Regions from separate parts of the Lactiplantibacillus sp. DA1 genome, predicted to be linked through region 2. Evidence: predicted binding sites of a transcription regulator. Region 2 holds the regulator's gene; each other region holds the start of a gene.
What was found. Region 2 encodes LexA, which represses DNA repair genes until DNA is damaged. Its sites were predicted from a motif close to CNAACANNTGTTNG; they were not measured.
Positions count from the first base shown of each region.

Region 1: the regulator LexA is predicted to act here: its motif matches at 4,638-4,651, upstream of dinB (DNA polymerase IV).
Region 3: the regulator LexA is predicted to act here: its motif matches at 3,183-3,196, upstream of parE (DNA topoisomerase IV subunit B).

Region 1 covers NZ_JAWHTQ010000006.1:34,185-44,946, reverse strand. The annotation lists gene ruvA (Holliday junction branch migration protein RuvA) at 1-560, shown strand, start outside; gene ruvB (Holliday junction branch migration DNA helicase RuvB) at 577-1,587, shown strand; gene queA (tRNA preQ1(34) S-adenosylmethionine ribosyltransferase-isomerase QueA) at 1,605-2,639, shown strand; gene tgt (tRNA guanosine(34) transglycosylase Tgt) at 2,954-4,096, shown strand; gene yajC (preprotein translocase subunit YajC) at 4,175-4,558, shown strand; gene dinB (DNA polymerase IV) at 4,689-5,822, shown strand; gene RXV91_RS10135 (bifunctional oligoribonuclease/PAP phosphatase NrnA) at 5,915-6,871, shown strand; gene RXV91_RS10130 (DEAD/DEAH box helicase) at 6,874-8,217, shown strand; gene alaS (alanine--tRNA ligase) at 8,544-10,762, shown strand, end outside.
Region 2 covers NZ_JAWHTQ010000002.1:338,326-349,087, reverse strand. The annotation lists gene RXV91_RS04255 (LCP family protein) at 1-619, shown strand, start outside; gene RXV91_RS04250 (glycosyltransferase family 2 protein) at 980-1,921, opposite strand; gene RXV91_RS04245 (hypothetical protein) at 2,402-2,794, opposite strand; gene RXV91_RS04240 (hypothetical protein) at 2,959-3,351, shown strand; gene RXV91_RS04235 (hydroxymethylglutaryl-CoA synthase) at 3,387-4,556, shown strand; gene RXV91_RS04230 (hypothetical protein) at 4,603-5,232, opposite strand; gene RXV91_RS04225 (DNA alkylation repair protein) at 5,332-5,985, shown strand; gene lexA (transcriptional repressor LexA) at 6,086-6,718, opposite strand; gene RXV91_RS04215 (DUF896 domain-containing protein) at 6,852-7,109, shown strand; gene RXV91_RS04210 (YneF family protein) at 7,207-7,443, shown strand; gene RXV91_RS04205 (1-acyl-sn-glycerol-3-phosphate acyltransferase) at 7,505-8,140, opposite strand; gene RXV91_RS04200 (tRNA1(Val) (adenine(37)-N6)-methyltransferase) at 8,253-9,008, shown strand; gene RXV91_RS04195 (GIY-YIG nuclease family protein) at 8,995-9,300, shown strand; gene RXV91_RS04190 (D-2-hydroxyacid dehydrogenase) at 9,385-10,383, shown strand; gene RXV91_RS04185 (HAD family hydrolase) at 10,623-10,762, opposite strand, start outside.
Region 3 covers NZ_JAWHTQ010000002.1:154,026-164,787, forward strand. The annotation lists gene parC (DNA topoisomerase IV subunit A) at 1-993, opposite strand, end outside; gene parE (DNA topoisomerase IV subunit B) at 1,007-3,013, opposite strand; gene plsY (glycerol-3-phosphate 1-O-acyltransferase PlsY) at 3,498-4,124, shown strand; gene RXV91_RS03370 (aldose 1-epimerase family protein) at 4,315-5,193, opposite strand; gene hslU (ATP-dependent protease ATPase subunit HslU) at 5,211-6,629, opposite strand; gene hslV (HslVU peptidase proteolytic subunit) at 6,647-7,189, opposite strand; gene xerC (tyrosine recombinase XerC) at 7,173-8,117, opposite strand; gene trmFO (FADH(2)-oxidizing methylenetetrahydrofolate--tRNA-(uracil(54)-C(5))-methyltransferase TrmFO) at 8,195-9,520, opposite strand; gene topA (type I DNA topoisomerase) at 9,799-10,762, opposite strand, start outside.

The DNA.
Region 1 (10,762 bases), on a different contig from region 2:
TGATTGAGGTCAATGGCATTGGCTACAAAGTGCTAACGGCTAATCCGTACCGCTATCAGGTGGGACAAACTGCAGTTAAGATGTATATCCACCAAGCCGTTAGTGACAATGGGATGAGCCTATTTGGTTTTTTTGATGCTGACGAGAAGGCATTGTTTGAAAAGCTGCTCGGTGTTTCGGGGATTGGTCCGAAATCGGCACTGGCAATTTTGGCGAACAACGACCATGCTGGCTTGATTCAAGCCATTAATCAAGAAAATGCCACTTACCTGACGAGTTTTCCAGGGGTGGGCAAGAAGACGGCCCAACAAATTGTTTTAGATTTGAAAGGTAAATTAAATGATCTGAACGTTGATGTTACGGGCCAAACGGCGTTAGATGTGAATGCACCAGCTGTTGACGGAGCGTTAGCGGATGCATTGGCCGCTTTAGAGGCCCTTGGGTATTCGAAGGCTGATGTGAAGAAAGTGACCAAGAAGCTGGAAACGTTTAGTCAAGTGCAAGCTGCTGATACTAATACGCTATTAAGCGAAGGCTTACGATTATTGATGAAGAAGTAGATGGGAGGAGTAGCGAATGGATGATGACAAGTTATTATCTGGGGATAAAGCTGATGACGAAGAGGCTTCATTAGAAAAATCGCTACGTCCGCAAACGTTAGCCCAATACATTGGCCAAGCACGGGTCAAACATGAATTAGGCGTGTATATTGAAGCGGCCCGCAAGCGTGAAGAATCTTTAGATCACGTGTTGCTGTATGGTCCGCCGGGATTAGGAAAGACAACGTTAGCGATGGTGATTGCTAATGAGATGCAGGTCAATATCCGGACGACTAGCGGTCCAGCAATTGAAAAGCCTGGTGATTTAGTGGCGCTCTTGAATGAACTGGAACCAGGTGATATCTTATTTATTGATGAGATTCACCGGTTGCCAAAAATCGTTGAAGAAATGCTATATTCAGCCATGGAAGACTTTTTTGTTGATATTGTGGTTGGACAAGGGCCGACAGCTCATCCCGTGCATTTCCCATTGCCGCCGTTTACCTTAATCGGAGCAACGACACGGGCTGGGATGTTATCGGCGCCATTGCGAGATCGGTTTGGGATTGTCGAACACATGGCGTATTATGAAGTTGCGGATTTGGAAGATATCGTTAAGCGGACTGCAGATATTTTTCAAACAAGCATCAAACCGTCGGGGGCCCACGAAATTGCACGGCGCTCACGTGGAACGCCACGAATTGCGAACCGATTATTCAAGCGGATTCGTGATTTTGCGGAAGTCGCCGACCAGGACGCCATCGACGAGGCAATCGTGGCACGCTCGTTGACCTATTTACGTGTTGATGATGCGGGCCTAGACGAGACTGACAATAAGCTTTTGCGGACGATGTTGGAATATTACGATGGTGGTCCGGTTGGGCTAGCAACCATTGCGGCTAATATTGGTGAAGAGACGGATACAATTGCGGAAGTCGTTGAACCGTACTTACTTCAAATCGGATTCTTAAAGCGGACGCAACGTGGTCGAGTCGTTACAATTAAAGGTTATCAACACTTAGGGTTTCCATACCCCCAAAATAAATAAAGATAAGAGGTCACAATATGAGTTTAACACTTGAAGATTTTGATTATGATTTACCACACGAATTGATTGCTCAAACACCGATTAAAGAGCGGGACAGTTCACGGTTATTGGAATTAGATCGCCAAACGGGTGAAATGCAAGATAAACATTTTTACGATATTATTGATCAACTTAATCCAGGCGACGCGGTCGTGATGAATAATTCACGCGTGATGCCAGCCCGCTTGTATGGTGTTAAGCCTGAAACTGGTGGCCATGCGGAAGTTTTATTACTTCATAACACAGAAGGTGACGAGTGGGAGACGTTAATGAAGCCGGCTAAGCGTGCCAAGGTCGGTACGGTGATCTCGTTTGGTGATGGTCAGTTGACGGCGACTGTGACCGCTGAAAAAGAAGACGGGATTCGAATGATCGAGTTCCACTATGATGGTATCTTTATGGAGATCTTGGAGCGTCTCGGTGAAACACCATTGCCACCCTATATCAAGGAAAAGCTCGACGATCCTGATCGTTATCAGACGGTCTATGCCAAAGAAAATGGCTCAGCCGCTGCACCAACGGCGGGTCTTCATTGGACAAAGGAACTTTTACAAAAGGTTCAAGACAAGGGTATTAAGTTAGTTTACTTAACCCTACATGTCGGATTAGGGACTTTCCGACCAGTTGAAGAAGATAATATTGAAGATCATAAGATGCACAGTGAGTTTTACCGACTAGATGAAGAGGCTGCCAAGACGTTAAATGAAGTCCGGCAAACTGGTGGGCGTATCATTGCGACTGGGACGACGTCAATTCGGACGCTAGAAACGATTGGTAGTAAATTTGATGGTGAGATCAAACCTGATTCTGGTTGGACGGATATCTTTATCAAACCTGGTTATCAATGGAAAGTTGTGGATGCGTTCATTACGAACTTCCACTTACCAAAGTCGACCTTAGTCATGTTAGTTGCAGCCTTTACGGGGCGGGACTTGATTTTGAAAGCTTACCAACACGCTATTGATGAAAAATACCGCTTCTTCAGTTTTGGGGATGCTATGTTTATTCATTAATTAGGCTGAACTTGAAATAGGAACTTGTTGGGGCTAATCGAAAATCAGTGGTTAGATTGATCTAAACAGTACTGGTTGCTTGCAGGTCAATGAGTCATAGCTGATTTTGAGCCCCATCTTAGCATTTTTAATATCGATTAATAGTCGCTTCAAGAAAGTCTAATGGATTCTTGAGGCGACTATTTGATGTTAGGGCTATTTTGCGATGTTTGGCAACACCTTACAAGTTACTCGTGGCGTTGTGACTGGTTCACGACTGGATTTCGTGCTATCATTGTTTGTGTTTAGCAACATTTTGATACGGAGGAACGGATATGGAACCGGCAATTAAATACCGATTAATTAAGAAAGAAAAGCATACTGGGGCTCGACTTGGCGAACTAATTACGCCACACGGAACTTTCCCAACACCTATGTTTATGCCCGTAGGAACACAGGCCAGTGTTAAGTCACTGGCCCCTGAAGAATTGGATGCGATGGGTGCGGGTGTTATCTTATCAAATACGTACCATCTTTGGTTACGGCCCGGCGAACAGATTGTTAAGGAAGCTGGTGGCTTACACCAGTTTATGAATTGGAAAAAGGGTATCTTGACAGATTCAGGCGGTTTTCAAGTTTTCTCATTAGCTAAAAACCGCGACATTACTGAGGAAGGGGTTCATTTTAAGAACCATCTGAACGGTTCAAAGATGTTTTTGTCACCCGAAAAGGCCATTCAAATCGAAAATGATCTTGGCCCGGATATTATGATGAGCTTAGACGAATGTCCACCGTTCTTTGAAAGTTACGACTATGTTAGTAAGTCGGTTGCCAGAACGAGTCGTTGGGCTGAACGGGGCTTAAAAGTTCACCAACATCCTGATTACCAAGGCTTGTTTGGTATCGTTCAGGGGGCTGGTTTTAAAGATTTGCGTGAACAAAGTGCAAAAGATTTAGTTAGCTTGGACTTTCCCGGTTACTCGATTGGTGGTTTGTCAGTTGGAGAATCTAAGGCTGAAATGAATCATGTCTTGGACTTTACAACGCCGTTATTACCAGAGAATAAGCCCCGCTATCTGATGGGGGTTGGTTCAGCGGATGCGTTGATCGATGGTGCGATTCGCGGTGTTGATATGTTTGACTGTGTTTTACCCACGCGAATTGCCCGTAATGGGACTTGTATGACCTCACACGGCCGACTGGTGGTCAAGAATGCGGCCTATGCACATGACTTCACGCCTCTAGATGATAATTGCGATTGTTATACTTGTCGTAACTTTACGCGCGCCTATATTCGCCATTTAATTAAGGCGGATGAAACGTTTGGGTTGCGATTAACGAGTTATCATAACTTGTACTTCTTATTACACTTGATGAAGCAAGTACGGCAGGCAATTATGGATGATAATTTGCTGGAATTCCGGCAGAATTTCTTTGAAATGTACGGTTTTAACGAGAAAAACCCGAAAAACTTTTAGTGATACTGGTATTTCAGACTGTAATTTGTTAAAGTTAAAGATAGTCAAACTTTCACTTAAGATTAGGAGCGATATTAAATGGGTCAAATGGCGTCAATTCTGTTCATCGTGGTCATGTTTGCTTTCTTATACTTCTTCATGATCCGTCCGCAACGGAAACAACAACAACAGCATCAACAAATGTTAAGCAAAATCAAACGTGGTGACAAGGTCACAACGATTGGTCGGCTACACGGCGTTGTCGATGAAGTTAATGAAACTGAAAAGACGGTTACCTTAGATTGTGACGGTATTTTCTTAGTTTTCGATTTAAACGCAGTGGCAAAGATTTCACCAGCCGAAGATACAGCAGCTAAGACGGTTGCACCAGAATCAGGTGCGGCGGCTGAATCAGCAGCAACGTCTGAAGTTGAATCAGCAAGTTCAGCAACAGACAATGAGTCTGATTCTGAAGCTAAATAATAATCAAAGATAAGCGGTTGATCAGTGCTGGTCACCGCTTATCTTTTTTTAGGCTTTTTTTGGACCAAACACGCGCTTTTGAACGTACGTTCGTGTATAATGAACCTACTAAGAATAGGAGGGATAGCTAATGGCTCAGTCAATTATTGAAGCGCCCATTCGGGTGAATACGAAGCGTAAAATCATTCACGTAGATATGGACGCCTTCTATGCGTCAATCGAAGAACGAGAACATCCGGCGTATAAGACCCAGCCATTGGTGATTGCTCATGATCCGCGACAGACCGGTGGCCGGGGGGTGGTTACAACGGCCAACTATGTCGCACGACAATTTGGCGTCCATTCAGCGATGCCGGCTGCTAAAGCTTTAGAGCTGTGCCCCAAGGCAGTGTTCAAGACACCTAATTTCCCGTTGTATCGTGAGATATCCGATCAGATTCATCGTATTTTTCATGAATATACGGATATGATTGAACCGATTGCTTTTGATGAGGCTTATTTAGACGTGACCGTTAATAAAAAGCATATTCACAGTGCCGTTGAATTGGCTCATAAATTACAACAAGAGATATGGCATCAGACGCATTTGACTTGTTCAACTGGGATTTCTTATAACAAATTTATTGCCAAGTTGGCGTCTGATTATCGGAAGCCAGCTGGCGTGACCATTGTCCTGCCACAGGATGCGGAATCATTTCTGTTACGTGAACCAATCGAAAAGTTTCGTGGCGTCGGTAAAAAGACGGTTCCAAAGATGCACGATTTAGGCATCATGACCGGTCAAGACTTATACGCACAGTCCGAATTAGACTTAATCAAGCAATTTGGCAAGCTTGGATACATTTTGTACCGGCGGGTTCGGGGGAGCGACGATCGGCCAGTGGAATATTTACGAGAACGAAAATCAATTGGTAAGGAGCGGACATTCGGGCCGTTTTTACAATCGACAGCGGAAGTGAACACGCATCTGAAGGCCATTGCTAAGTTAGTCGCCACTAGTATGCAGGCACATCAACGTCATGGAAAAACGCTAGTCTTAAAGTTACGCTATGGTGATTTTGTAACGATTACTAAGCGAAGAACCTTTAGTGAATTCATTCCGAACGACGCGACTTTGTTTGATCAATATGCCGAAGAAATTTTTGACGAGGTCGTTGATACTCACTTTGATACTGGTATCCGGCTGCTTGGCATTACGTTGACAGGCCTGGCACCACTAGCTTTTGAGAACTTAACGCTGCCGCTTTATCCGAATGATAATTAATTTATTTGGCGCGGCGGGGATTCTTCGGTATACTGGAGTACTGTGACAGTTTAATCGCCACCAGTAAATTATGAGAGTAAGAAGGTTCATTTATGACCGTCCAAACAGCAATTTTTGACTTAATTAAACAAGCAAAAACAATTATTATTCATCGTCATCAACGACCTGATCCGGATGCCATCGGCAGTCAGTTGGGATTAGCAGCTATCATCAAAGCTAGTTTTCCAGACAAACGAGTATTGACGCCCGGTAAACAGTACCATGGTTTTGATTGGTTAGGGCAAATGGATGAAGTTACTGAAGCAGACTATCAAGATGCTTTAGTATTAATTCTCGATACCGCTAACCAGCCAAGAATTGATGGGGAGTTTTGGCAACAAGGTAAGACGATTGTTAAGATCGATCATCATCCGAATGATGATGCTTTTGGGGAACCACAATGGGTGGATGTTGATGCCTCCAGTACGAGTGAAATGATTTATAACTGGTTCGCGCCATTTGAATCAGAATTGACACTGACGGCTGAAGCTGCCCGCCTATTGTACGCAGGAATTGTTGGTGACACGGGCCGTTTCTTATATTCCGCTACCAAGCCAAGTACCATGCGGGCCGCAGCCGCGCTAATGGAAGCTGGCGCCAATGCCGAAGCCGTTAACCGGATTGAAGACACGATCACGTTACCAGTTGCCCGACTCTCGGCCTACGTTTATGAACATTTGACCCAACTCGATTCTGGTGCCGCCTATGTTATTCTGACGAATGACATCATGGATTCATTTGCAATTGGCGATGCTAGTACCGCTGGAGTTGTGCCACTACCAGGAAGAATCGATACCGTCAAGTGTTGGGCGATTTTTGTCCAACAAAAGGAAGGTGATTTTCGAATTCGGCTACGTTCGAAAGGGCCATCGATCAATGGCGTGGCCAAACACCATGACGGGGGTGGTCACGCTTTAGCAAGTGGTGCCAAGGCGAAGGACCAACAAGAAATTGAAACGGTGGTGCGAGAACTCGACCAAGTCGCTAGCCATTATGAGAAAGAGGTTTAACTATGACCGCAAGTTTTGAAGATTTTAAATTGCAGCCGTTTTTGATGCAGGCGCTAACTGACATCAATTTCCGCAAACCGACTGCAGTGCAGGAAAAATTGATTCCGGTAATTGCTGCTGGCCGGAGTGTGATTGGGCAGTCGGCGACGGGGAGTGGGAAGACGCATACCTTCTTATTGCCCATGATCAATCAACTGAATGCCGATGAGCACTATGTGCAAGCGGTTATTACAACGCCGAGCCGTGAATTAGCCTATCAGATTCAGACGGCGGCTAAACAATTAATTCAACATAGCCCGAAAGCGATTCATATTGGGTTATACATTGGTGGTACTGATAAGCAGGAACAAATTGAAAAGCTTAATCGCCACCAGCCACAACTAATTATTGGGACGCCTGGCCGTATTCTTGATTTAATGCGTTCACAAGCACTCGATGTTCATCGGGCGACCCAACTAGTAGTTGATGAAGCTGATATGACGCTCGACTTAGGCTTCTTGAACGTGGTTGATCAGATTGCTGGGCGGATGCCAGCTGATTTGCAGATGTTGGTGTTCTCAGCAACGATGCCACAAAAATTAACGCCTTTCTTACGTAAGTATATGAATAATCCAGTTATGGAAGAAATTCCGGTCGCATCGGTGATTAGTCCCACTATTGACAATTGGTTGATTTCAACCAAAAGTCATGACAAGAATAGTATCATTTATCGGTTGTTGACGATTGGGGAGCCCTACCTAGTGTTAATCTTTGCTAACACCAAGGAACGCGTTCAAGAATTAACGCATTATTTGCGGCAACAGGGTTTAACCGTTGCTATGATTCATGGCGATATCCAACCACGTGAACGAAAACGGGTGATGCGTGATGTGCAACAGTTGAAGTATCAGTTCGTTGTTGCAACGGATCTAGCCGCACGAGGCATTGATATTGAGGGCGTCTCACACGTTATCAACGATGATATTCCAAATGACTTGGAATTCTTTATTCATCGGGTTGGCCGGACAGGTCGTAATGGAATGGCTGGTACGGCCATTACATTATATAGTCCGGGCGAAGAAGCTAAGGTCAGTGCGGTCGAAGCGATGGGCATTAAGTTTAAGCCTAAGGCCATTCAGGATGGCGAAATTGTGGACTCATATGACCGTAATCGTCGTGCTAAACGTGGCCCTAAGCAAGAGAAGCTCGATCCAACCCTGATTGGTTATGTCAAGAAATCTAAGAAGAAGATCAAGCCGGGGTATAAACGCCGTATTCGTAAAAAGATCAGTGATAAGGCGCGGATGGATCGGCGCATTGAACAACGTGCCGCTGCACGGAATGCCCGCAAGGATCGTAAGTCTTAAGGTGTAATAATTGACGCGGATTGGTCAAAAACTACCGGACGGTGTATTGACAATCAGCAGTAAGTTTTCTATACTTTGCAAAGTAAGGACATATTTAAATCACATGTCGGTCAAGAGACACTTTGGTTGCTGGGAAAAGTGCGGTGTGGTTTAGATGCTACCTAAAAGTATGACTAGCAAACTAGTCCGTGTCTCAGCGTTAATGAGCTTAAGAGGTAAACGAACACATCGTTGCAAGCAAAGTGGTACCGCGTTAACAGCGTCTTTGCTAGCAACGGTGTTTTTTTGCCTTAAATTAAGCATGATAGAAAGGGTGCCAGAATTAAATGAAAAAATTAAGTAGTAGTGAAATTCGGCAAATGTACTTAGACTTTTTCCATGAAAAGGGTCATACGATTGTCCCAAGTGCGTCACTTGTTCCCGTAGATGACCCAACGTTATTGTGGATCAACTCCGGCGTTGCCACAATGAAGAAATATTTTGATGGTTCCGTTGTACCTGATAATCCCCGGATGACTAGCTCACAAAAGAGTATCCGGACTAACGATATTGAAAATGTTGGCCGGACAGCGCGTCATCACACGTTATTTGAAATGCTGGGTAACTTTTCCGTTGGTGACTATTTCAAAAAAGAAGCTATCAGTTGGGCGTGGGAACTCTTAACCTCACCGAAGTGGTTTGGTTGGAATCCAGATAAGTTATACATGACGGTCTATCCCAAGGATACGGATGCTGCTAAGTTTTGGGAAGCAACGGGTGTTAAACCTGACCATATCATTAAAGTTGAAGATAATTTCTGGGATATCGGCCAAGGCCCATCCGGTCCTGATTCAGAAATTTTCTATGATCGTGGTGAAGCCTTTAATAATTTAGCTGATGATGATCCAGAAAATTATCCTGGTGGTGAAAATGAACGCTACTTGGAAGTTTGGAACATTGTCTTCTCACAATTTAATCACACGCCAGAAGACACTTATGAGCCACTTCCTCGTAAAAACATTGATACGGGGATGGGGCTGGAACGGGTCGTTTCAGTCTTTCAAAATGCCAAAACGAATTTTGAAACTGACTTGTTCCTACCGATTATTCATAAAACGGAAGAATTGAGTGATGGTAAGCATTATGGCGATAATGCGCAGGACGACGTGTCCTTTAAGGTGATTGCTGATCACGCCCGGGCAATTACGTTTGCCATTAGCGATGGTGCTTTACCTTCCAATGAGGGGCGGGGGTATGTTATTCGCCGGTTGATTCGCCGGGCCATCTTGCATGGCCAAAAGTTAGGCTTAAAAGAAGCTTTCTTAGACCAATTGGTGCCAATTGTAGGCAAAATTATGGCCTCACACTATCCAGATGTTCTTAAGAATAGCACGTATATCGAAAAAATCGTGGCATCTGAAGAAAGTCGTTTTAATGAAACGTTAAATGACGGTCTGAACTTATTAAACAACTTGATTGCAGAAACTAAGCAAGCTGGTCAAAAGACTTTGGCCGGCAAGGATGCGTTTAAGTTATACGATACTTATGGCTTTCCATTTGAATTGACTAAGGAATACGCTGGCGATGAAAACTTGGATGTTGATGAAGCTGGTTTTGAAGTTGAAATGAAAGCCCAACGCGATCGTGCGCGGAATGCCCGTAGCGGTGCAAAGTCAATGGGTGTGCAACGGAGTTTGTTGATTGACATCAAGACGCCGAGTGAATATGTCGGTTATGATGAGTTGACTAATGTTCAAGGCACTTTGAATGATATTATTGTGGATGAAACCTTAGTGGATCACATTGACAACGGCCAGGCTGAAATGATTTTCAGCAAGACTCCATTTTACGCTGAAATGGGAGGCCAAGTTGCTGATCGTGGCGTGATCTTGAATGATGCCGGACAAGTGGTTGCCAAAGTGACGGATGTCCAAAATGCGCCTAATAAGCAACACTTGCATACGGTCGAAGTGTTGAAGCCAATGCACAAAGATGCAACTTACACGTTGAACGTCGATTTAGCTTTCCATAATAAGGTTGAAAAGAACCATACGGCAACCCACTTATTAGATCAAGCTTTACGTGACGTCTTAGGTGAACATACGAAACAAGCTGGCTCATTAGTTGAACCTGACTATTTACGGTTTGATTTCACCCACTTTGGTCAAGTGACTGACGAAGAGTTAGCGAAAGTTGAACAGATCGTCAATGATAAGATTTGGGCAGCACTACCAGTTAGTGCGATTCAAACTGATCAGGAAACTGGTCATAAGATGGGTGCGATTGCCGTCTTTACGGAAAAGTATGGCAAAATTGTTCGGGTCGTTTCAATTGGCGACTACTCGATTGAATTTGATGGTGGGACCCACGTTAAGAACAGTAGTGAATTAGGACTATTTAAGATTGTTTCTGAAACTGGGATTGGTGCTGGTACACGTCGGATTGAGGCCGTTACTTCGAAGGAGGCCTTTGAACTGCTTGCCGGTGAGGAACAAACTTTGAAGCAAATTGCCGCTCAAGTCAAAGCACCGAAGTTGGCTGATACGCCAACGAAGGTCAGTCAATT
Region 2 (10,762 bases):
ACCGGAAAAATTTAAAGCAGGTTTGCAAAAGATGACTGGTGCGCGTGCATTAGCCTATGCACGAGAAAGACATATCGACAACGATCAACATCGTGGTTTTCGGCAACAAGCCGTCTTTTATGCAATGGTTAAGCGTTTAAATCAGGAAGGACTTTCGTCTAAAGGAGTAAAAGTTGTCAGTGATTTGAAAGATCAAATGAGGACTAATTTAACGAATCACGATCTATTAACGCTGTTTAAAAGCCGCGAAATTTTTAAGCGATATCGAATTAAACGGTTGACATTTCAGTGGCGAACGTTTGACGTTGCTGGTCGTAGTATGGTCGAGGTTTACCCAGACAGTCGTGAACAGGTGAGTCAGCAATTACAAGCTGCCGCTGGGCTACGGTCAAACTTACCTTCACAGACTTTCACAACCAATGGGCATTACCAGTATGCCAGTGATGAGAGCGTTGAAAGTAAAGCGGATGAAGCTAAGGCAGATACGCATTATGGTCAATCCCATGTGTATGTGGGGCATGCTGGTAATACTACTATTGGTAAATTACCGACGGCGGTGCCGTTGAAAAATGGTTTTCGAGTTTCAGATAAAACTGAAACGATGTATACGGTACATTAGATTTCGATAGTCGCTGGTAAGTGGGCGCTACTCAATAACAAAAATGACCCAGACAGTTTGATCCATTGGATACTGCTGGGTCATTTTACATACGATGATGCTAGCGAGGTCTATTTACAGCAACGTTAAGTGAGTTGAATGTAAACCAAACTCAGTTTGTGCCAGATTACTGTTAATTCAGCGTGGTTAGGCGAATGCCGAAAATCAATCTTTCAGTGAATTGGGTCTCGAATATAACGTTATCAACTAACAAAGAGCAAAAAAACTGCCATCAATAATTAAATTGACAGCAGGTAGAAGCAGGTTGGATTTTGTAGTAGTATCTAACAATTAAAGCGGTATTGGACAATTATGAATGAGTTATTTTTTCTCTTGCACAATATAGTGAGGCCGGTGCTTTGATTCAATGTAAATCTTACCAATGTAATTGCCAATAATGCCAAGGCAGAACAGTTGAATGCCCCCAATTAAGAGCAAAATGGTGACGGTTGAGGCCCAACCACTGACACTATTATTAAATAGTAATTTGCGAATAATTACGACAAAAATACTAATAATGGAAGCTAAGGAAAGTAAGCCGCCCGTAAACGTAGCAATTTTCAGGGGAACATCAGAGAAGTCAACGATGGCGTCCATTGAGTAGTTGAAGAGTTGCCAGATTGACCAATGAGTTTCGCCGGCAGACCGGGGTTGGTTTTCAAATTTTAAATAAGTTGTCCGAAAACCGACCCAGTTAAAGATTCCCTTAGAAAAGCGATTATATTCGGGTAATTCTAAGATGGCATCAACCATTTGGCGCGTCATTAAGCGATAATCGCGGGCATTAGGAATAATTTGGACTTTTGAAATTTTATTAACAACTGAGTAAAACGAACGTGATAAAAACGAACGAATAAAGGGTTCACCAGCACGATTTTCCCGCATTGTACCAATACAGTCATATTCGCCACTTTGAAGCATGGCTAACATTTTGGGCAACAAAGTCGGCGGATCTTGTAGGTCAACGTCCATGACGGCCACATAATCCCCAATGGTATGTTCTAAGCCTGCTAACAAACCGGCCTCTTTACCGAAATTCCGAGAAAATGAAACATAATGCACAGTGTCAGGATGAGCAGCGTTTAATGTACGTAGCACGTTCAGCGTGTCGTCGGAAGAGCCGTCATTGACAAAGACATATTCAGTTGTGATATCGTTGAACGCCTCCGGATTATCCGCTAGAACTTTTTCAACGGTATGATAAAATATTTCAATCGTAGGTTCCTCGTTATAACACGGAACAACTAGACTCATGGTTTTCATAATTATTAGTATCCGACCTTCTTATAGTTTTTAGACGAATCAATTGCGTTTTGGCTTGGTGATCGATACCAAATGGCACCGCTTGAGCAGTCGTCGCTTACTAATCAATAAAGAAAAGTAGTTTAAACCAGTATGAATATCATAGCCCGAATTAAGGTATAAAGCAATCAATTATCGAATCACAAAAATTGTAATGGATTCGCGATAACTAGTCAATTAAGACACTAGTAAACACTGCTGTGGCTCAATTTCATATTGCGTGACTTTACTATAATGAGATGACACTTAAGAATTTCAAGTTGACAGCAGTACGCAAAAAAGCATTTGTATGGAACTTTGTAAAAAGAAGACCATAGGGAAGTTGTAAATTGATGGAACGAGCGCTGCTTTGTCATGAAAGTACTTGACCAGCTAGCGGGTTACTTTTCGAATATGACAGTTCAGCTAGCCGAATGGAACTGCCGAATCTTAAGCATTAATCTAGTCGTTGGCAGCCGTCACTAAGTTGGCCGCATGTATTGAATCAATCCGGTAGATCGTGATGGTGATACTTGCCAAGTTACCATTGAGTGTGCCTAAAATTGTCAGTGGTGAGACAGAGTCGCCAATCCGGACTTGCCAATCACAGCTGATTTGATAGTCGAGTGTGTCGATACGAAGTTCAAAGCGCTGTCCATTGAGTGCTCTAAGGAAGATACTGGATGATGACAAGCTAATGACATCTCCATCGAGTGGGGCGTTAATCACAGTGTCTGTTGGTTGCATGGTAAGTAGGCCTATTTGTTGTGGGTGAGCGGCTGCGGGGAGGTCCTGATAAATGCCTGCGACTGGAGCTTGAAGTTTAGTCTGATCATGATGACGTAAAAACCACATATTAACGCACTCCTTACTTAAATAATTGATTTAACTACTGTTATTTAAACTCAGCATAGATTATGGAACCCGTCCCAGGTCAAGCAATTGTTTGCAATGTTTTTATGTCAAAATGATATAATAGTTGAGAAATCTTAAGATGATTCACGAATGAGGTGATCCAAGTGGATTTTGTCGATTTGACACCGATCGCATTAACACATACGCCACTGGGAACACGCGGACAGACTCCGCGCAGTCATAATTGGCAATTGGATTGGCAAAAACTGGCCTGTTTGATCGAAGATAATCACGATGTCATAGCACAGGTCGAAGCGGGGTTAGCAGAGGACTGGTTAAATACGCATGGCACCATATGGGACAGCACTCAGGGTTATCACCGTTATCCAAATGATCAGCGGGAGTTTGATGACACTGTCTTTTGGGCAGCCTCAACTTGGGCAACACCTGCAATCGTCGTTACTTTTCATAATGAACTCAGCCGTGCATTCAGTTGTTGTCGGCTTGGATCTGATCCAGACTTTCATTACTTGGGACCACTTGGAAATGGAGATTAACTCGTTATTGTTATTAACAAATTGGAGGGAAATAAGTGAAAGTTGGCATCGATAAGTTGCACTTTGCAACGTCACATTTATACGTTGATATGGCTGAGTTGGCGGTAGCGCGTCAAGCTGAGCCCGATAAATATTTGATTGGTATCGGTCAGTCTAAGATGGCAGTGATTCCACCTAGTCAAGATGCAGTTACGCTCGCGGCGAATGCTGCCGCACCAATGCTAACGGCTGAAGATATTGCCGCCATTGATTTGTTAGTTGTTGGAACCGAATCGGGTGTTGATAATTCGAAAGCAAGTGCCATATACGTGGCTAAATTGTTGGGGTTGAACCGGCGCGTCCGCACGATTGAAATGAAGGAAGCATGTTATGCTGCGACTGCTGGCGTTCAGTTGGCCCAGGATCACATTCGGATTCATCCTGATAAGAAGGCCCTAGTTATTGGTAGCGATGTGGCTCGTTATGGGTTGAACACGCCGGGAGAACCGACTCAGGGTGGCGGGGCGGTCGCCATGTTAATTAGCGTTGATCCTCAGGTGTTGTCATTGGGGACTACAACTAGTTTACTTAGTGCCGATGTAATGGATTTCTGGCGCCCGTTGTACCATACAGAAGCCCTAGTTGACGGTAAATACTCATCTAATATTTATATTGACTATTTCCAAGATGTTTTTAAAGATTACTTGAAAACAACGCACACACGTCCAGAAGCGATGACGGCATTGGCCTTTCATTTGCCATATACAAAAATGGGACTTAAGGCACTTCGGAGCGTTTTGCCACTAGTCGATGATGACCAGCAAAAACGCTGGCTGGCTCATTTTGAGCATGCGCGTCAGTTAAACCGGCAAGTGGGCAACTTGTATACTGGGTCACTCTATTTAAGCTTATTATCGCAATTATTAACAGATCCGCAGTTACAGCCGGGCGACCAATTAGGACTATTCAGTTATGGTTCTGGTGCAGAGGGGGAGTTTTATACTGGTGAACTCCAGCCTGATTATCAATTGGGCTTAGACTCTGGCTTACCGCAACGTTTAGCCCGTCGTCGACGAGTCAGTGTCGCGGAATATGAGACATTATTTAATCAGCAACTGCAATGGCAAGCTGAAGATCAGGTTGTGTCAGTTGCGGATGATCCACACCGCTTTGTGCTAACTGGACAAAAAACTGAGCAACGTCAATACCTGGATCGCGAGGCTTAATAAAAAAGCACTTGATATTAGCAAAATTGCTAGGCAAGTGCTTTTGTTATTTGAAATTATTAGTGATGATTTGGCCATCTTTAACACTAAGTAAGGTTTTATCAGTTGTATCTGGCTGTAGCAGTTGAATGGTATAACCAGCCGCTAGATTCTTTTTAAGTGACTTAGATAAGGACTTGAAGTTTGACGTAATTGTCGTGATGGCTTTTTGATTTTGTGACGGATATGACTTGATTGTCTTTAAAGATTTGACGTATTTTTTGCCGGTTGGGGTGATCGTATAAGTTTTGGTTGCTTTCGTAAATGCGACCGTCCCGATTGACTGATAGTTCGCTTGCAGCTGTTTAAGAATGTTTTCTTCGTTTAACTTAGTCGTTGCTGCAGCTTGTTTAGCGCTACCTTCGTTGAAAATAACCTGTGAGGAACTTAAGCTCGTCGATTTTGATTTGCTAGTACTTGTACTAGTTTTAGCACTTGATGCTGCTTTGCTGGTAGTGTGCTGTGACTGGTTGTAAGGCCAATACGGTAGTTTGATAACAGCATAAATAGTGACCACAGCGCTTAAGACTGTTATGAACGTTAGAAATTTCCAACCACCACCGGTTTGACGTGCATAAATCACGGAAAATAAAGCTAATAGAAAAACAATCAAGCCCATAATGGCTAGGAACAACATGTAACCAACTCCCAATGTTTGAAATAATATAATTATTATACCATTGAACTATTGGCTGTTTGACACCGAATTAAAATATTTTGAAAATGAGGGGACAAAATGACTAATTTGCTGACGACACCACCACTTTTTTTACCTAGTCATCTTGAAAATCAGGCACCGATGGCTAAGTACATGCGTGACCAGTTTCAATTTCTGGGGGTTAAAAGTCCGGAGCGTAGGGAACTGTTTCGACCGATTCGTCAGGCGAGTCACCAACTAACGGTACACCAGTTACAACACTGGCTAGTTTTTTATTATCAACAACCTTATCGCGAGTATCAGTACGTGGCAATTGACCTTGCGCGGGCCAATCTGCGCCGACTAACACCGGCTCAGTATCAATGGTGTCAGCAGCAACTTACGGTGACGCCGTGGTGGGATAGTGTTGATGCGTGGCGTAAAGTACTAGCAACGTACATTCTGAAGCACGGTTGCTTAGAACAAGCGGGGCCAGTGTACTTGCGCGCTACTGACAAATGGGTTCGGCGAGTGGGGATTACGTTACAGTTAGGTTGGCAGCAACAAACCAATGTTCAGTATTTACGGACGGCCATTTTAAGCAATCAATGCGATGAAGATTTCTTTATTCAAAAGGCGATTGGTTGGGCGTTACGCGATTACAGTAAGACTGATCCGGCATGGGTCCGTGAATTTCTGGCAACGACGACTTTGTCACGGCTTGCTCAATGTGAAGGGCAAAAATATTTATAGCGCATGTCTATAAATATTGCGCTACGCGGGAAATAAGCGAGTAAGGACCGTGACAATAAAAAAAGATGACGGCTAAGGTCATCTTTTTGATCATTAATACTTATTGAAAAAGCATGTCGCGGTATAAACCAACAACTTTACCTAGGACGGAGACGTTGTTCAGAATAATTGGTGCCATCGTATCATTCTCGGGTTGGAGGCGGTAATGATCGGCTTCTTTGAAGAAACGTTTGCACGTCGCTTCATTTTCATCGGTCATCGCAATAATGATGTCGCCGTTGTCAGCTGAGCTTTGACGACGGACAATAACTTGATCACCATTCATGATGCCGATATTGATCATACTTTCGCCTCGAATCGTTAGCATGAATAGATCACCACCGAATGATTCTAATTCCTTAGGGATCGGGAAGTAGTCTGTGGCTTCCTGGACCGCTAAGATGGGTTGCCCAGCGGTTACGGTTCCGAGGACTGGAATTTGATGCGGGGTGGTTTCGACTCCCAAGGCTTCGAAGCCAGCGGGCGTTACTTCAATGGCGCGGGGCTTGGTGGGGTCTTTTTGAATGTAACCCTTCTTTTCAAGTCGTGAAATATGGCCGTGAACGGTTGAAGTCGAAGATAAGTCAACGGCTTCCCCAATTTCACGAACAGTTGGCGGATATCCTTTTTCATTGACGCGTTCATAAATAAAACGAAGAACGGCCATTTGTTTGCTTTCCGATGTTTTACTCATCTTGGCACCTCATTTATTATTTTCATTATTGGTTAAACCAATTGTAGCATAGCGTTTCACAGCTTTCAAACAAATGTTCGGTTGACAAACGCTATTAATTGATTTACGGTCTGTTTTCGTGTATATTGCATTGATGAAAGGGGCTGCTACTTTGATTTCAAAAGAATTGCTTGCTCGGATCAATGAGTTAGCTCATAAGGCGAAAGCCGAGGGCCTCACCGAGTTGGAAGAAGCGGAACGGCAAGAGTTACGGCAAAAATACTTGCAGGAATTTCGGGCCGGGTTCCGGCAACAAGTTGAGATGCTGCAAGTCTATGATAAAGATGGTAAAGAGGTTACGCCCGAAAAGGTTCGCCAGGTACAACGTGATCGTGGCCTGCGGGATGATTAACCGATTTCAGGAAAATTTGTCAACTGACAAATTTTCCTTTTCTTTTATTATTAATTTGTGTAGACTAGTTTAATGAAGACTGTAATAAGGGAGGGGAATGACTGTGTCTACTGGAATTTGGATTTTAATCGTCGTTATCGGCGTATTAGTTGGGTTAACTGGTGGCTTCTTTGGTGCCCGGCATTATATGCAAAACTATTTGAAGCAAAATCCACCTATTAGTGAAGAAATGCTTCGGAGCATGATGATGCAAATGGGTCAACGCCCATCCGAAAAGAAATTGCACCAGATGTTAAATTCAATGAAAGCTGCTTCTAAAAACGATAGTAAGTAGTGTTGATAATAAAAAAGTGCCGGTTCGCAATCGCGATTACCGACACTTTTTTATTGTATGATTAGCGCTTAGAATTAGTTGTTGCGGGATCGATGTATTTGAATGTTGGATCAATTTGGTGATCCAGCTGGTCAAAAGCACTGAGCATTTTAGTCTCAATTTGTTTCTGGCCGGCATCATCTAGTTTAAGTTTTCGATCGATGTAGATGGGTTCCCCAAAACGGACAGTGACGCGTTGTCGGCTGAAGAGCTGTTTGAAGGTCAATGGTCCTTGGTAAACAGTTGGGACGAGGGGTACGCCAGCCATTTTTGCAATAACTATCGCGCCACCCTTGAGTTCTTGTGAGTGTCGCGTTCCTGAAGGGTACATAATTAGTGAGAGTTTTCCGCTTCGCAAGAATTTGACAGGGGTCTTGATCGCGGAGGGTCCAGGATGTTGGCGGTTGACAGGAAAAGCATTGGCATGGACGAGAATGAACCGCAAAACAGGGTTTTTAAATAATTCTTCCTTAGCCATAAAACTAAACTTCATTGGACTACCGGCTAAGGCATAATATAGAGGATCAAACCATGTTCGGTGTGGGCCGACTAAGATGTAGGCGCCCTCAGGAAGGTTGGCACGTCCTTGATAGCGGGGCCGACCGTTAATTATGGTGATGATCAGTCGGACTAGTCCGCGCATAAAAGAATAAAACATCACGATCTTCCTTTCGTTTACTAACTGCTCACAGTATGACGAAATTTGGCAAATTCTGCAAGTTAATTGTATGATAGCTTTGCGATGATTTTAATGGAGGGGGTGGCCGAGTATGGCTGACGTCACGTTACACGCTGATGAGCGTATTGATCAATTATATAGTAAAGATATTCAAATTATTCAGAGTTCTCAAGTGTTTGCATTTTCACTAGATGCCGTTTTACTGGGGAACTTTGCGCAAGTTGCGAAGGGGATTAACAGTCAGATCGTGGATCTCTGTGCTGGTAATGGCGCCGTGGGATTGTTTGCCAGCGCCAAGACTCGCGGTCATATTACAGCCGTAGAAATTCAACCACGGTTGGCGGACATGGCACAACGAAGTGTTATCTTGAATAATTTAACACAACAGATGACGGTTCTAAACGAAGACTTACTGACAATCACGCAACAATTACCGAAAGATTCGGTGGACACGGTCCTATGTAATCCACCATATTTTAAAGATCAGCCCCAAAGTGTTAAAAATCCTAATCCACATCTGGCAATTGCGCGTCATGAATTATCGGCCAATTTAGATCAGATTTTGGCTGTGAGTAGTGATTTACTAAAAATGAATGGTAAGGCTTATTTCGTTCACCGTCCTGAGCGGCTGGACGATTTATTCATCGCAATGGCTAGGAATCGGTTAGCACCCAAACGCATTCGGTTTGTGCATCCTAAGGCCGGGCGAGAAGCCAACATGGTGTTAATTGAAATGATCAAAGATGGCAAGGCCAATGGCGTTCGGATTATGCCGCCGCTTGTGGTATATCAAGATAATGGTGAGTATGGAGAAGAGGTGCACACGCTACTTTATGGCAAAGGTTGATAAGACGGTTACGGTCGACGCCGCAACGAAAAAATATTATTTTTATGTATTGTTATGTGCTGACCAGTCGTTGTACGGTGGTTTTACAGATAACTTACAACGCCGGTTAGCAACACATAACGCTGGCAAAGGTGCTAAGTACACACGTGTAAAATCACGGCGCCCCTTGCAATTAATTTATCATGAAACTTTCAATGACAAATCAAGTGCGTTGAAGGCCGAATACGCCTTTAAACACCAATCGAGAGCTGCCAAGCTAAATTACTTGTCAGCTCACGATGTAAAAATTTAGCGAAGTTTTCACAATTAATGATTCTATTTCTGGCATTTACTGTTATAATATTTACTGTATCAATATATAGGAGGAATTTTTGTAATGAAAATTATTGCATATGCTGTACGTGATGACGAACGTCCATTCTTCGATACTTGGATGAAAGAAAACCCAGATGTTGAAGTTAAATTAGTTCCAGAATTACTTACTGAAGACAACGTTGACTTAGCTAAGGGCTTCGACGGTGCCGATGTATACCAACAAAAGGACTATACTGCTGAAGTATTAAACAAGTTAGCCGACGAAGGGGTTAAGAACATCTCTCTTCGTAACGTTGGTGTTGATAACTTGGACGTTCCTACTGTTAAAGCGCGTGGCTTAAACATTTCTAACGTGCCTGCATACTCACCAAATGCGATTGCTGAATTATCAGTAACGCAATTGATGCAATTATTACGCCAAACTCCATTGTTCAACAAGAAGTTAGCTAAGCAAGACTTCCGTTGGGCTCCAGATATTGCCAAGGAATTAAATACCATGACTGTTGGTGTTATTGGTACTGGTCGGATTGGCCGTGCTGCCATCGATATTTTCAAAGGCTTCGGCGCTAAGGTTATCGGTTACGATGTTTACCGGAATGCTGAACTTGAAAAGGAAGGCATGTACGTTGACACCTTGGACGAATTATACGCCCAAGCTGATGTGATTACGTTACACGTTCCTGCATTGAAGGATAACTACCACATGTTGAATGCGGATGCCTTCAGTAAGATGAAAGATGGTGCCTACATCTTGAACTTTGCTCGTGGGACGCTCATCGACTCAGAAGACTTGATCAAAGCCTTAGACAGTGGCAAAGTTGCCGGTGCCGCTCTTGATACGTATGAATACGAAACTAAGATCTTTAACAAGGATCTTGAAGGTCAAACGATTGATGACAAGGTCTTCATGAACTTGTTCAACCGCGACAACGTTTTGATTACACCACATACGGCCTTCTACACAGAAACTGCCGTTCACAACATGGTGCACGTTTCAATGAACAGCAACAAGCAATTCATCGAAACTGGTAAAGCTGATACGCAAGTTAAGTTTGACTAATCTCGACAATAATTGATTAAAAAAGCGCTACTCAGATGAGTAGCGCCTTTTTGTATTCGTACCAGGTTCATTTTCACTAACAACAGTTGCGTAACTAACAGAATTACTGTGACTTAGGATTCGCTGGTTAGGATGGTAGTGAAGGGTATCACCAAAAGAAGTCGCCCTAGCTGAACTCTAGGGCGACTTCTTTGAGTAGTGCTTTAATTACTGATGATACAAAGTCTTGAGTAATACAACTATGATGCACTAGCAGCTTGTACTAAAGCTATTAGTAACTCGTTTAATTCCGCTGGACTTTGGATAATTTGATCCGGAATCACACTAGGCGTCATCTGCTCATTTTGCCGGTGATTGAACCAAAAGGTCTGCCAGCCGG
Region 3 (10,762 bases), 180 kb from region 2:
GAAGTTATAAGTGATCTGTAGATCGGTATTTTTGAGTAAGTATGTCAGAATACCTTCTGCATTGACGTCACGCTTCAATTCAATCACCACCGATAATCCTTGGCGATCACTTTCATCACGAACTTCGGCAATTCCTTCGATCTTCTTCAGAATGCGAATTTCATCAATCTTTTTCACCAATTGCGCCTTGTTAACTTCATAAGGGATCTCTGAAACTTCAATCTGTGATTTATTCCCCTTAAGCGGCACGATCTTGGTTCGTGACCGTACCACGATACGCCCACGACCAGTCTCATAGGCTTGCTTGATGCCTGCCAATCCTTGAATAATCCCCCCAGTTGGGAAATCAGGTCCCTTGACAAAGTCCATCAAGTCTTCAAGTGTTGCCTTAGGATGATTCATCAGGAATAAAATCGCGTTGATAACTTCACTCAAGTTATGCGGCGGAATTTCCGTTGCGTAACCGGCCGAAATCCCCGTTGCCCCGTTAACTAATAAGTTAGGGAAGCGGGCCGGTAAAACAGTGGGTTCATACTCCGTGTCATCAAAATTTAGGACCATATCAACAGTCTTTTTATCAATGTCTTGAAGCATTTCACCAGCGATTTTACTCAAACGCGCCTCGGTATACCGCATGGCGGCAGCCGGATCACCATCCATGGAACCATTGTTCCCGTGCATTTCAATTAACGGTTCTCGCAGCTTCCAGTCCTGACTAAGCCGCACCATTGCTTCATAAATCGAAGAGTCACCATGGGGATGAAAATTACCCATGACGTTTCCGACTGACTTAGCGGACTTACGAAAGGCCTTGTCAAAGGTATTCCCGTCCTGATTCATCGCGTATAGGATTCGTCGTTGTACTGGCTTCAAGCCATCACGAATGTCTGGCAAGGCCCGTTCTTGAATAATATATTTAGAATAACGGCCGAAGCGGTCGCCCATGACGTCTTCAAGGGTTAGTTCTTGAATCTTTGGTTGTTCAGTTGCCATTTTACGACCCCCTCTATTGTTTTAGCTGTTGTGCCAATTCTTCGTCGGCTTGTTCATGTGCGGATGAGACGGCCTCGTTATCTAGTAATGATCCGTCTTCGTCTAAGTTAAAGTGAACGTTACTTTCGATCCATTTCCGACGAGGTTCCACCTTATCACCCATTAAAGTCGTGACTCGTTTTTCCGCTAACGCCGCGTCATCGATGCGAACTCGAACTAGTGTCCGCTGTTCAGGATCCATGGTTGTTTCCCATAATTGCTCAGCGTTCATTTCGCCAAGTCCTTTATAGCGTTGCAATGCGTAGCCTTTACCAAATGACTTCGTCTTAAGCGTTAATTCCTCATCGGTCCAAGCATATTCCGTCCGCAACTGCTTGTTCTGCTTCTTTTGCAACCGATATAACGGTGGCAGAGCGATGTAAATTTTGCCAGCATCAATCATTGGGCGCATATATTTGTAGAAGAACGTGAGTAACAGAATCTGAATATGGGCACCATCGGTATCGGCATCGGTCATAATAATGACTTTATCGTAATTACTTGCTTTAAGGTCAAATTCGGGGCCAACGCCGGCACCAATTGTGTAAATCATGGTGTTGATCTCTTCATTTTTGACAATATCAGCTAATTTGGCTTTCTCAGTATTCAATACCTTACCACGTAATGGCAAGATAGCTTGGAATTTTCGATCACGCCCCTGTTTAGCTGAACCACCGGCCGAATCCCCTTCGACTAAGAACAATTCATTCTTCTTAGCGTTTTTAGACTGCGCTGGCGTTAATTTCCCAGAAAGTAACCGTTCTTGCTTGTGCCGCCGCTTACCGTTTCGACTTTCATCACGGGCTTTGCGAGCAGCTTCACGGGCCTGACGAGCTTTCGTTGATTTGCGAATCAACATTTGCGCAAATTCGCCATTTTCCATCAAGAAGAATTGGAGTTGTTCACTCACGATATTATCAACAATCGTCCGGGCTTCGGGTGTCCCAAGCTTTTCCTTAGTTTGACCTTCAAATTGTAAGAGATTTTCCGGTACCCGTAATGAAATAACAGCGGATAGCCCTTCACGAACATCAGAGCCTTCCAAATTTTTATCCTTGTCCTTCAATAGGCCGACTTTGCGGGCATATTCATTGAACGCCTTCGTCCAGGCACTGCGGAACCCGACCTCGTGTGTCCCACCATCGGGCGTCCGCACGTTATTGACGAATGACAACAAATTTTCCGAATAGCCATCGTTGTACTGCGCAGCTACTTCAACTTCGACGCCTTCCTTAGTGCCATCAAAGAACATGATATCCCCGAGGGTGTCCTTATCTTCATTGAGGTAACTGACAAACGCCTTGATACCATCTTCGTAATGGAAGACTAATTCCTGTTGCTGATTTTCCCGTTCATCAGTCAGCGTAATTTTGACACCTTTAAGTAAGAATGCGGATTCACGCAACCGTTCAGCCAACGTTTGAAAATTATAAACCGTCGTTGTAAAAATACTGGCGTCCGGCTTAAAGGTCATCGTCGTTCCAGTTGGCTTATTAGTCTTCCCCTTCTTCTCGAGGGTACCAACGGGATGCCCGCCATCTTTGAAGTGCTCAACATAGCGGTAACCATCACGGATGATCGTTACCGTCAATTCGGACGACAACGCATTAACGACGCTTGCCCCGACCCCATGCAACCCACCAGAGGTCTTATAACCACCCTGGCCGAACTTACCACCAGCATGTAAGACTGTTAGAATAACTTCAGGTGTTGGAATGCCAGATGCATGCATTCCAACCGGCATTCCACGACCATGATCGACAACGGTGATACTGTTATCAGCGTGAATAATCACGTTAATTTCTTTACCATAGCCAGCTAAGGCTTCATCAACCGCATTATCAACAATTTCATAAACTAAGTGATGGAGTCCGCGGCCGTCCGTAGAACCGATATACATTCCGGGACGTTTCCGAACGGCTTCTAATCCTTCAAGTACTTGGATTGAAGAATCATCATATTTTGGGCTTTTCTTGGCCATTCTCACAACTCCTTTGATATTTATAAATCTGCCTCATCAAGTAATACTTTAAGGTAACCGTAATAAAATAGTCCTAAAAGCCTCGACCTGTCAAGACGTAATCGTATTGAAAATTTCATTATCACATATGCTCATTATCTGTTAGCATACACGTTACTGATCCAAAAAGCAAACATACGTTCGTGATAAACGATACAACTAAAAAATTAAAGCCACCTACTAGCTTACCTCATGTTGATTCTAAGCGCCAGTTCAATGAATAAACTTATTAGTGGTCGCGATTAGTTCTTAAAACGCGTGGTTAATTTGCTAGTTAGCGCTTTAAAGGCCTTTACCGTCAGCTTTTAGCCATATAAAAATTATCAAAAAATCATTTTAATTTCATAATTTGACACGCAAACATCATTTTTTAAACCAATTAATTCCCACAATCTTAAAAAGAATGCTAAAATATTGATTGATTCTATTGCAGGAGGAACCAACTTTGAAAATAATAATTATGCTGATCATCGCCTATTTAATTGGCGCGATTCCTTCGGGTGTCATTATTGGCAAGTTTTTCTTTCACACTGATATTCGTCAAGCAGGCAGTGGTAACATCGGAACCACCAACACATATCGGGTTCTGGGTCCGACCGCTGGAACAATTGTCATGGTGATGGATATTCTAAAGGGCACCATTGCAGCACTGCAACCGACCTTGCTGTTTCATATGAATAACCGGTATACCTTATTGATTGGACTAGCAGCTATTTTAGGACATACTTTCTCAATTTACATCGGCTTTAAAGGTGGCAAGGCCGTTGCCACCAGTGCCGGAATTTTACTGGCTTATAATTGGGAATTTTTCTTGATTGCTAGTGCCATCATGCTACTGTTGGTTTATACGACCAGTATGGTTAGTGTTGCTAGTATGACGGCCTTTCCAATCGTCACGTTGATTGCGATTTTTTACTATCAAGATTGGCTGCTATCACTCGTGGCCTTTGTATTGACCCTCTTCATCTTCTATCGGCACCGCAGTAACATTGCACGTATCAAAAACGGAACCGAATCATTAGTGCACTTCGGACTCGGTTGGCGGCGTCAGCAACGTGCCAACCGCAAATAATCGCGTGACTTTCAAGACCACTTCATTATTGAGTGGTCTTTTATTTAGAAATCGGTAAGCTTAGTTGCTGGGCTTTGTTGTTGTTTTAGTTAAAGTAACATGATACAAAATGCTTATGCTTAACTTTCTGATCACACCAAAAAACCGGTCAAGCCTGTCGACCGGTTTTGCTAAATCATCGTAATTTTAGTTAGAAAAAGCTAATCGCATATTTGGCATCAAACGTCTGGTTCGCTGCAAGCCGATTAATGCCCATCTTATGACTTAATTGGCCATCACTATCAACGTTATCCGCAATGCCCCACCATGGCTCTAAGCACACGAATGGCGCTTCTGCGGGGTATGGAGACCACATGCCGACATATGGTGCGTCTTCGATCGTCATGACCACCCCATGATCATCCCGATCAGTATCCAACATCAATGTCGTTTCATGATGATCCAGCGCTAAAATCAAGGCATCATCTTTAAACAAGTCTCGACTGAGCGCCAACGGTTTCGTTAAGTCAAAATCATCCGCATTAGCCGCATCATTTAACGGTGCTTGTAACGGAATATGTGAATAAACCTTCCGTGGCGCCACCGTAATTTTATAATCAGCTAAAGTTGCGGTTGAATCAGCAAGTGGCACGTTAAAGGCCGGGTGCCCCCCAACCGCAAACAGTAATTCTTGATTAGCTGGATTATGCACATTGTAGTTAACGGTTAATTCATGATCCGTCAACGTATAAATCAAGCGTAAGCGAAACGCATACGGATACATGTCCCGCGTTGCACTACTATCAGTCAGTTCAAGCGTTGCTTGCGTTGCCGTTTGCTTCACGACCGTAAAATCGTTATCACGGGCAAAACCGTGCTGTCCCATATGATAAGCCTGACCAGCAACGGTATATTGATCATTCTTCAATCGACCAACGATTGGAAATAACACGGGTGCGTGCCGACCCCAAAAAGTTTTGTCGGCCTGCCACATGTACTCGATACCATCATTAGATTTGACACTACTTAGCTCAGCCCCGGCCTCGTTAATTAAAACGGTCAGGTACTCATTCTTTAATTCTACTGTCATCCGCGTAAACGTCCCCCTTATAAAATATAGCGACTAAGATCCTTATCCTGCGCGATGTTTCCGATGCGGTCATTAACATAGCTTTCTGTAATCGTGACTTCACCCATTTCCATGTCTGGTCCTTCATACAGCAATTCTTCTAGGAGCTTTTCCAAAATAGTGTGCAACCGGCGCGCACCAATATTTTGAGTCTCATGGTTAACTTTATAAGCAATCGTCGCAATCGCTTCGATGGCTTCGATCGTAAACGTCACTTTAATATTGTCAGTCCCAATCAAAGCAATGTATTGCTTGATCAAGGCGTTTTTTGGTTCCGTTAAAATTTTAACAAAGTCGTCTTGACTTAGATCATCTAATTCAACGCGAATTGGGAAGCGGCCTTGTAATTCAGCAATCAAATCACTTGGTTTGCTTTCTGCAAAGGCGCCTGAAGCAATAAACAGAATATGATCCGTATTGATGGGCCCGTATTTTGTTGAAATTTGCGATCCTTCAACAATTGGTAGAATATCACGTTGAACCCCTTCACGTGAAACTTCACCCGAACCTTGTTGGCCACCCTTAGTAATCTTATCGATTTCATCAATAAAAATGATCCCAGTATTTTCAGCACGTACGATTGCATCGTGATAAATATCAGCATTGTTAACTAATTTTTCGGATTCTTCGCGAACTAAGATTTCCCGTGCTTCCGCAACTGGCATCGTCCGTTGGATCCGCTTCTTCGGCATTAAGGCCCCTAAGCTATCACCAAGATCAATCCCCATTTGGCCGAGCATGTTATTATTACCCGCAGCTGCCTGTTGTGGATCATCCATTTCAATCGTGACCTCTGAATTTTCTAAGCGGCCGGTTTTCAACTGATCTGCAACCGATAACCGTTGATTGCGGACTTCATCAGTCACTTCTTCATTGTTCGCATCGTCAACGTTGGGAGTCTGGCCATTTTGCATCTGGCTAAACATGTTCATCATATTTTGGAATTCATTGCCATTGCTTTTAGCTTGCTTCTTTTGGGCCGGCACTAATAACTTGACCAACCGTTTGTCAGCAGCTTGGACCGCTTTAGCCCGCACACCGGAATAAGCCTGCTGTTTTTCCATTTCGATGGCCACGTCCACCAAGTCCCGCACCATTGATTCAACGTCACGACCAACATAACCAACTTCCGTAAACTTAGTAGCTTCAACCTTCACAAATGGGGCGTGCACGATCTTGGCTAACCGCCGCGCAATTTCCGTCTTCCCGACCCCGGTTGGTCCAATCATCAGCATGTTCTTCGGGGTAATCTCTTCCTGCATTTCAGCAGACAGTTCCATCCGTCGATAACGATTCCGTAGCGCGATGGCCACCGCTTTTTTGGCCTGGTTTTGGCCAATGACATAATTATCAAGTGCGGCCACGATTTGTTTCGGTGTCTTATTGATTTCTTCCATGCGAGTTTCCTCCTACATTACAAAGTTTCTGAAATGACGTTATGATTAGTAAAAATATCAATGTCGCCAGCGATATTAATGGCCGCTTCAGCGACTTCCTTAGCACTCATGTCCTTAGCGTGTAACTGCATTGCGCGCGCCGCAGCCAAAGCAAAGTTACCCCCAGAACCAATAGCTAAGACGTCGTTATCTGGGGTAATTACTTCACCACTCCCAGAAACAAGTAACATCTCATCTTTGTTCATCACGATCAACAATGCTTCTAGTTTTTGTAACGCTTGGTCACTGCGCCATTCTTGGGCTAATTCAACGGCCGCCCGCTGTAAGTTGCCAGAAAATTCGTTGAGTTTCTTTTCAAAACGATCCTCAAGGTTGAACGCATCCGCGACACTCCCGGCAAACCCCACGACGACTTGATCATTATAAATGCGCCGAACTTTATGGGCCGTGCCCTTCATTACGACTTTTTCACCCATCGTGACTTGGCCATCACCAGCCATGGCGTTATGACCATTTTGACGAACGGCACAAATAGTAGTTGCTTCAAATTTCACTGTCATGTTCAGTCTCCTTTGTCGATTCCCGCGTTGCCCGTGGGAAAAATTGACGATAATCTTGTTGTAAATGTTCCTTGGTCACGTGCGCATAGATCTGCGTCGTGGACAAGCTCGTATGACCTAACAGCTCCTGCACGGTCCGCAAGTCAGCACCATTATTCAGCATCTGCGTCGCAAACGTGTGCCGGAGCATATGGGGATGAATATCCGCCGTCAAGCTACTTTTTTTAACGATTTGATTCAAGACATATTCGATCCCGCCACCAGTAATCGGCCCGCCATGACGGTTAATAAACACGGTTTGGTGCGTCTGCTCATATTTGGCCATCACTGGTTGTCGGCAGACGGTTTCGTAATGTTGAAGGGCAGCGGCCGCGTACCGACCAAACGGCACGTAGCGTTCCTTATCGCCCTTCCCACGAATCAACATCATCTTAAGATCGAAATCAACGTCGGCTAATTGTAAATCGACACATTCACTCAACCGAATCCCAGTGCCGTACAAAACTTCTAACAACGCCGCGTTTCGGGCCCCCATCACACTATCATCCGCATAGACGGTTTGAAATAATACGTCCAGCTCCTTTTGATAGAAAAAGCGGGGCAAGCGGGCCGCGTGTTTTTTGAGTTGGACGTACACAAACGGATTCAATTTTGCTAAATCATTCTTAACTAAAAAGTTATAGAACGACCGCAAGCTTGAAACTTTCCGAGCAATTGAATTGCGAGTCAAGTGCCGGTCATATAAATGACTCAAATAGACGTTAACATCTAACCGGTCAACTTTAGTATACGCTTTCGCACCGCCATTTGCCGTTAAGAAATCATTAAAAGCCTGAATATCTTCACGGTAAGCCGCGGCCGTCTCTTCCGAATACTGACGTTCCACCCGAATATACTTTAAAAAGAGGGTTAAATAATCCGTTTCCATGCAAAAACCTCCATACGTTGCTACTTTAGCAAAGTATGGAGGAAAACACAATTATGCACCCTGTTATAGGCGATATTTTAGTTGTTAACAGTCAACGTTTCATCTTTAAAGGTTGCTAGGTCGGCCAAGGCCCGTTCAGAAATCGCCGTATTCCGTTCGCGCTTATCGCGAATGCGTTGCTTCAGCTTCGGCATGATCCCGAAGTTCGCATTCATTGGCTGGAAATTGCTAGCACTCGTGTGTGTGATATAGTGGGCCATTGCCCCCATCATCGTGTCCGTTGGGAATATTACCGGATCTAGACCAAGCGCTAACCGGGCCGCATTCGTCCCCGCAACGATCCCACTCGCCGCACTTTCGATATAGCCTTCGACGCCCGTCATTTGGCCCGCAAAAAATAGGTCAGGCCGTTGCTGCGTCTGATAAGTTGGCGTTAATATTTTTGGTGATTTCATAAAGGTATTACGATGCATGACACCATAACGGACAAATTCAACGTTCTCTAAGCCAGGAATCAGTGAAAAGACCCGTTTCTGTTCGCCCCACTTAAGATGGGTCTGGAAGCCCACAATATTATATAGATCGCCGGCCGCATCATCTTGACGTAACTGAACGACTGCAAAGGGTTGCTTGCCCGTCTTCGGATCTTCAAGGCCCACTGGTTTAAGTGGGCCAAATAGCATCGTTTGGCGCCCACGTTGGGCCATCACTTCAATCGGCATACAGCCTTCAAAGACATCCGAATTTTCGAAATCATGGGCTTCGGCCATTTCGGCATGGATCAACGCGTCGTAGAAAACGTCGAATTCCGCTTCCGTCATCGGACAATTGAGATAGGCCGCTTCCCCCCGGTCATAACGTGACTTGAGGTAAACCTTATCCATATCGATCGAATCCTTCGTTAAAATCGGTGCCGCCGCATCGAAAAAGTGTAAGTCATCTTCATCGTTGAACGCTTGAATCGATTTTGCTAAGGACGCCGCGGTTAATGGGCCGGTCGCCACGACTGTAATGCCATCTGGAAGACTCGTGATTTCTTCGTTAATGACTTCCACGTTTGGTAAATCAGTGATGGCCGCCGTAATTTCGGCAGAAAAAGTGTCGCGATCAACGGCTAGTGCACCGCCAGCTGGGACAGCGTGGTGTTCAGCTGCTTGCATCACGATCGAATCCATCTGCCGCATTTCGGCCTTTAGTAGGCCCGCCGCGTTGGCTAATTGGTTCGCCCGCAGTGAGTTTGTGCACACTAGTTCTGCAAATTGCGCCGTGTGATGGGCGGGAGTCATTTTACTTGGTCGCATTTCGTACAAGCGGACATTGACGCCCATGTTGGCAATATGCCATGCTGCTTCCGAGCCGGCTAAGCCAGCGCCAATGACGTTTACTGTTGGTATTGATGCCATCCAGAATTCCTCTTTTCTTGTTGTCATACCATTGATAGTATTGTTGTCATCATACCTGAGAAACTAGCAGAAGACAACTAATGGCATCAGCAAATCCTGCAGTGACATGTCCATCGTCAAGTTTAAAGCGAACATTAATTTAAACGGGCGCTTATTTTTCCGAGAAAACACTTGCCAATCAGCCGTGATGGCGAATTTTATCAATGGTTTCTCGGGAATTGTACGTATTATTTTACAATGCACAAAAAAAGATCATCCGTAGATGACCATTTTTTGGTTTATTTTTGCACATTTTCAGTATAATCGCCATTCGGACAAAGCACTTGTTTACCGCCTTTGACCTTCTTTTCGACCAAGTAATGGCCGTCCTTTGGGCAATCACGACCAACCGGTTTATCCCAAGAGACAAAGTCACAATCTGGGAAACGGGAACAACCATAGAAGATCCGGTTTTTCTTCGATTTCCGTTCAATGACCTGGCCCTGCTTGCATTGCGGACAAACGACACCAATTTCTTTAACGATTGGCTTCGTATTACGGCAATCCGGGAAACGGGAGCAGGCAAAGAATTTGCCGTAACGGCCCATCTTCACAACCATTGGGGCGCCACAAATATCACAATTGAAACCCGCCAATTCGTCTTTGATTTGGATTTTCTCCATACTTTCCTCGGCCGTTGCGACTTCTTTAGAAAACGGCTTGTAGAAACTATCGACGACTTCGACCCAGTTTTCCTTACCTTCTTCAGTCGCATCCAACTGTTCTTCTAAACTGGCAGTAAAACCGACATTAACGACATCCGGGAAGTATTCCTGAATAATATCGTTAACGATCTCACCGAGTTCAGTTGGCACAAACCGGCGCGCTTCTAATTTGACGTAGTAGCGCCGCTGAATCGTATCCAAGGTTGGTGCGTACGTTGACGGCCGCCCAACACCATTTTCTTCCAATGCTTTGATGAGGTTGGCTTCAGAGTAACGTGCGGGTGGCTGTGTAAAGTGTTGTTGTGGATCAGTCTTCGATAACTTGACCACGTCGCCCTCACTCAAATCTGGTAAGACGTTATTTTTTTCCGTCTTATCGTAGATCTTCGTAAAACCAGCAAACTTCGTCTTCGACCCGTTCGCCCGGAATTGGACATCATTTTGGTCAATCGTGACCGCCATCGTATCGAGGACTTCAGGCGTCATCTGACTAGCCACAAACCGTGACCAGATCAGCTGGTATAATCGGAATTGATCC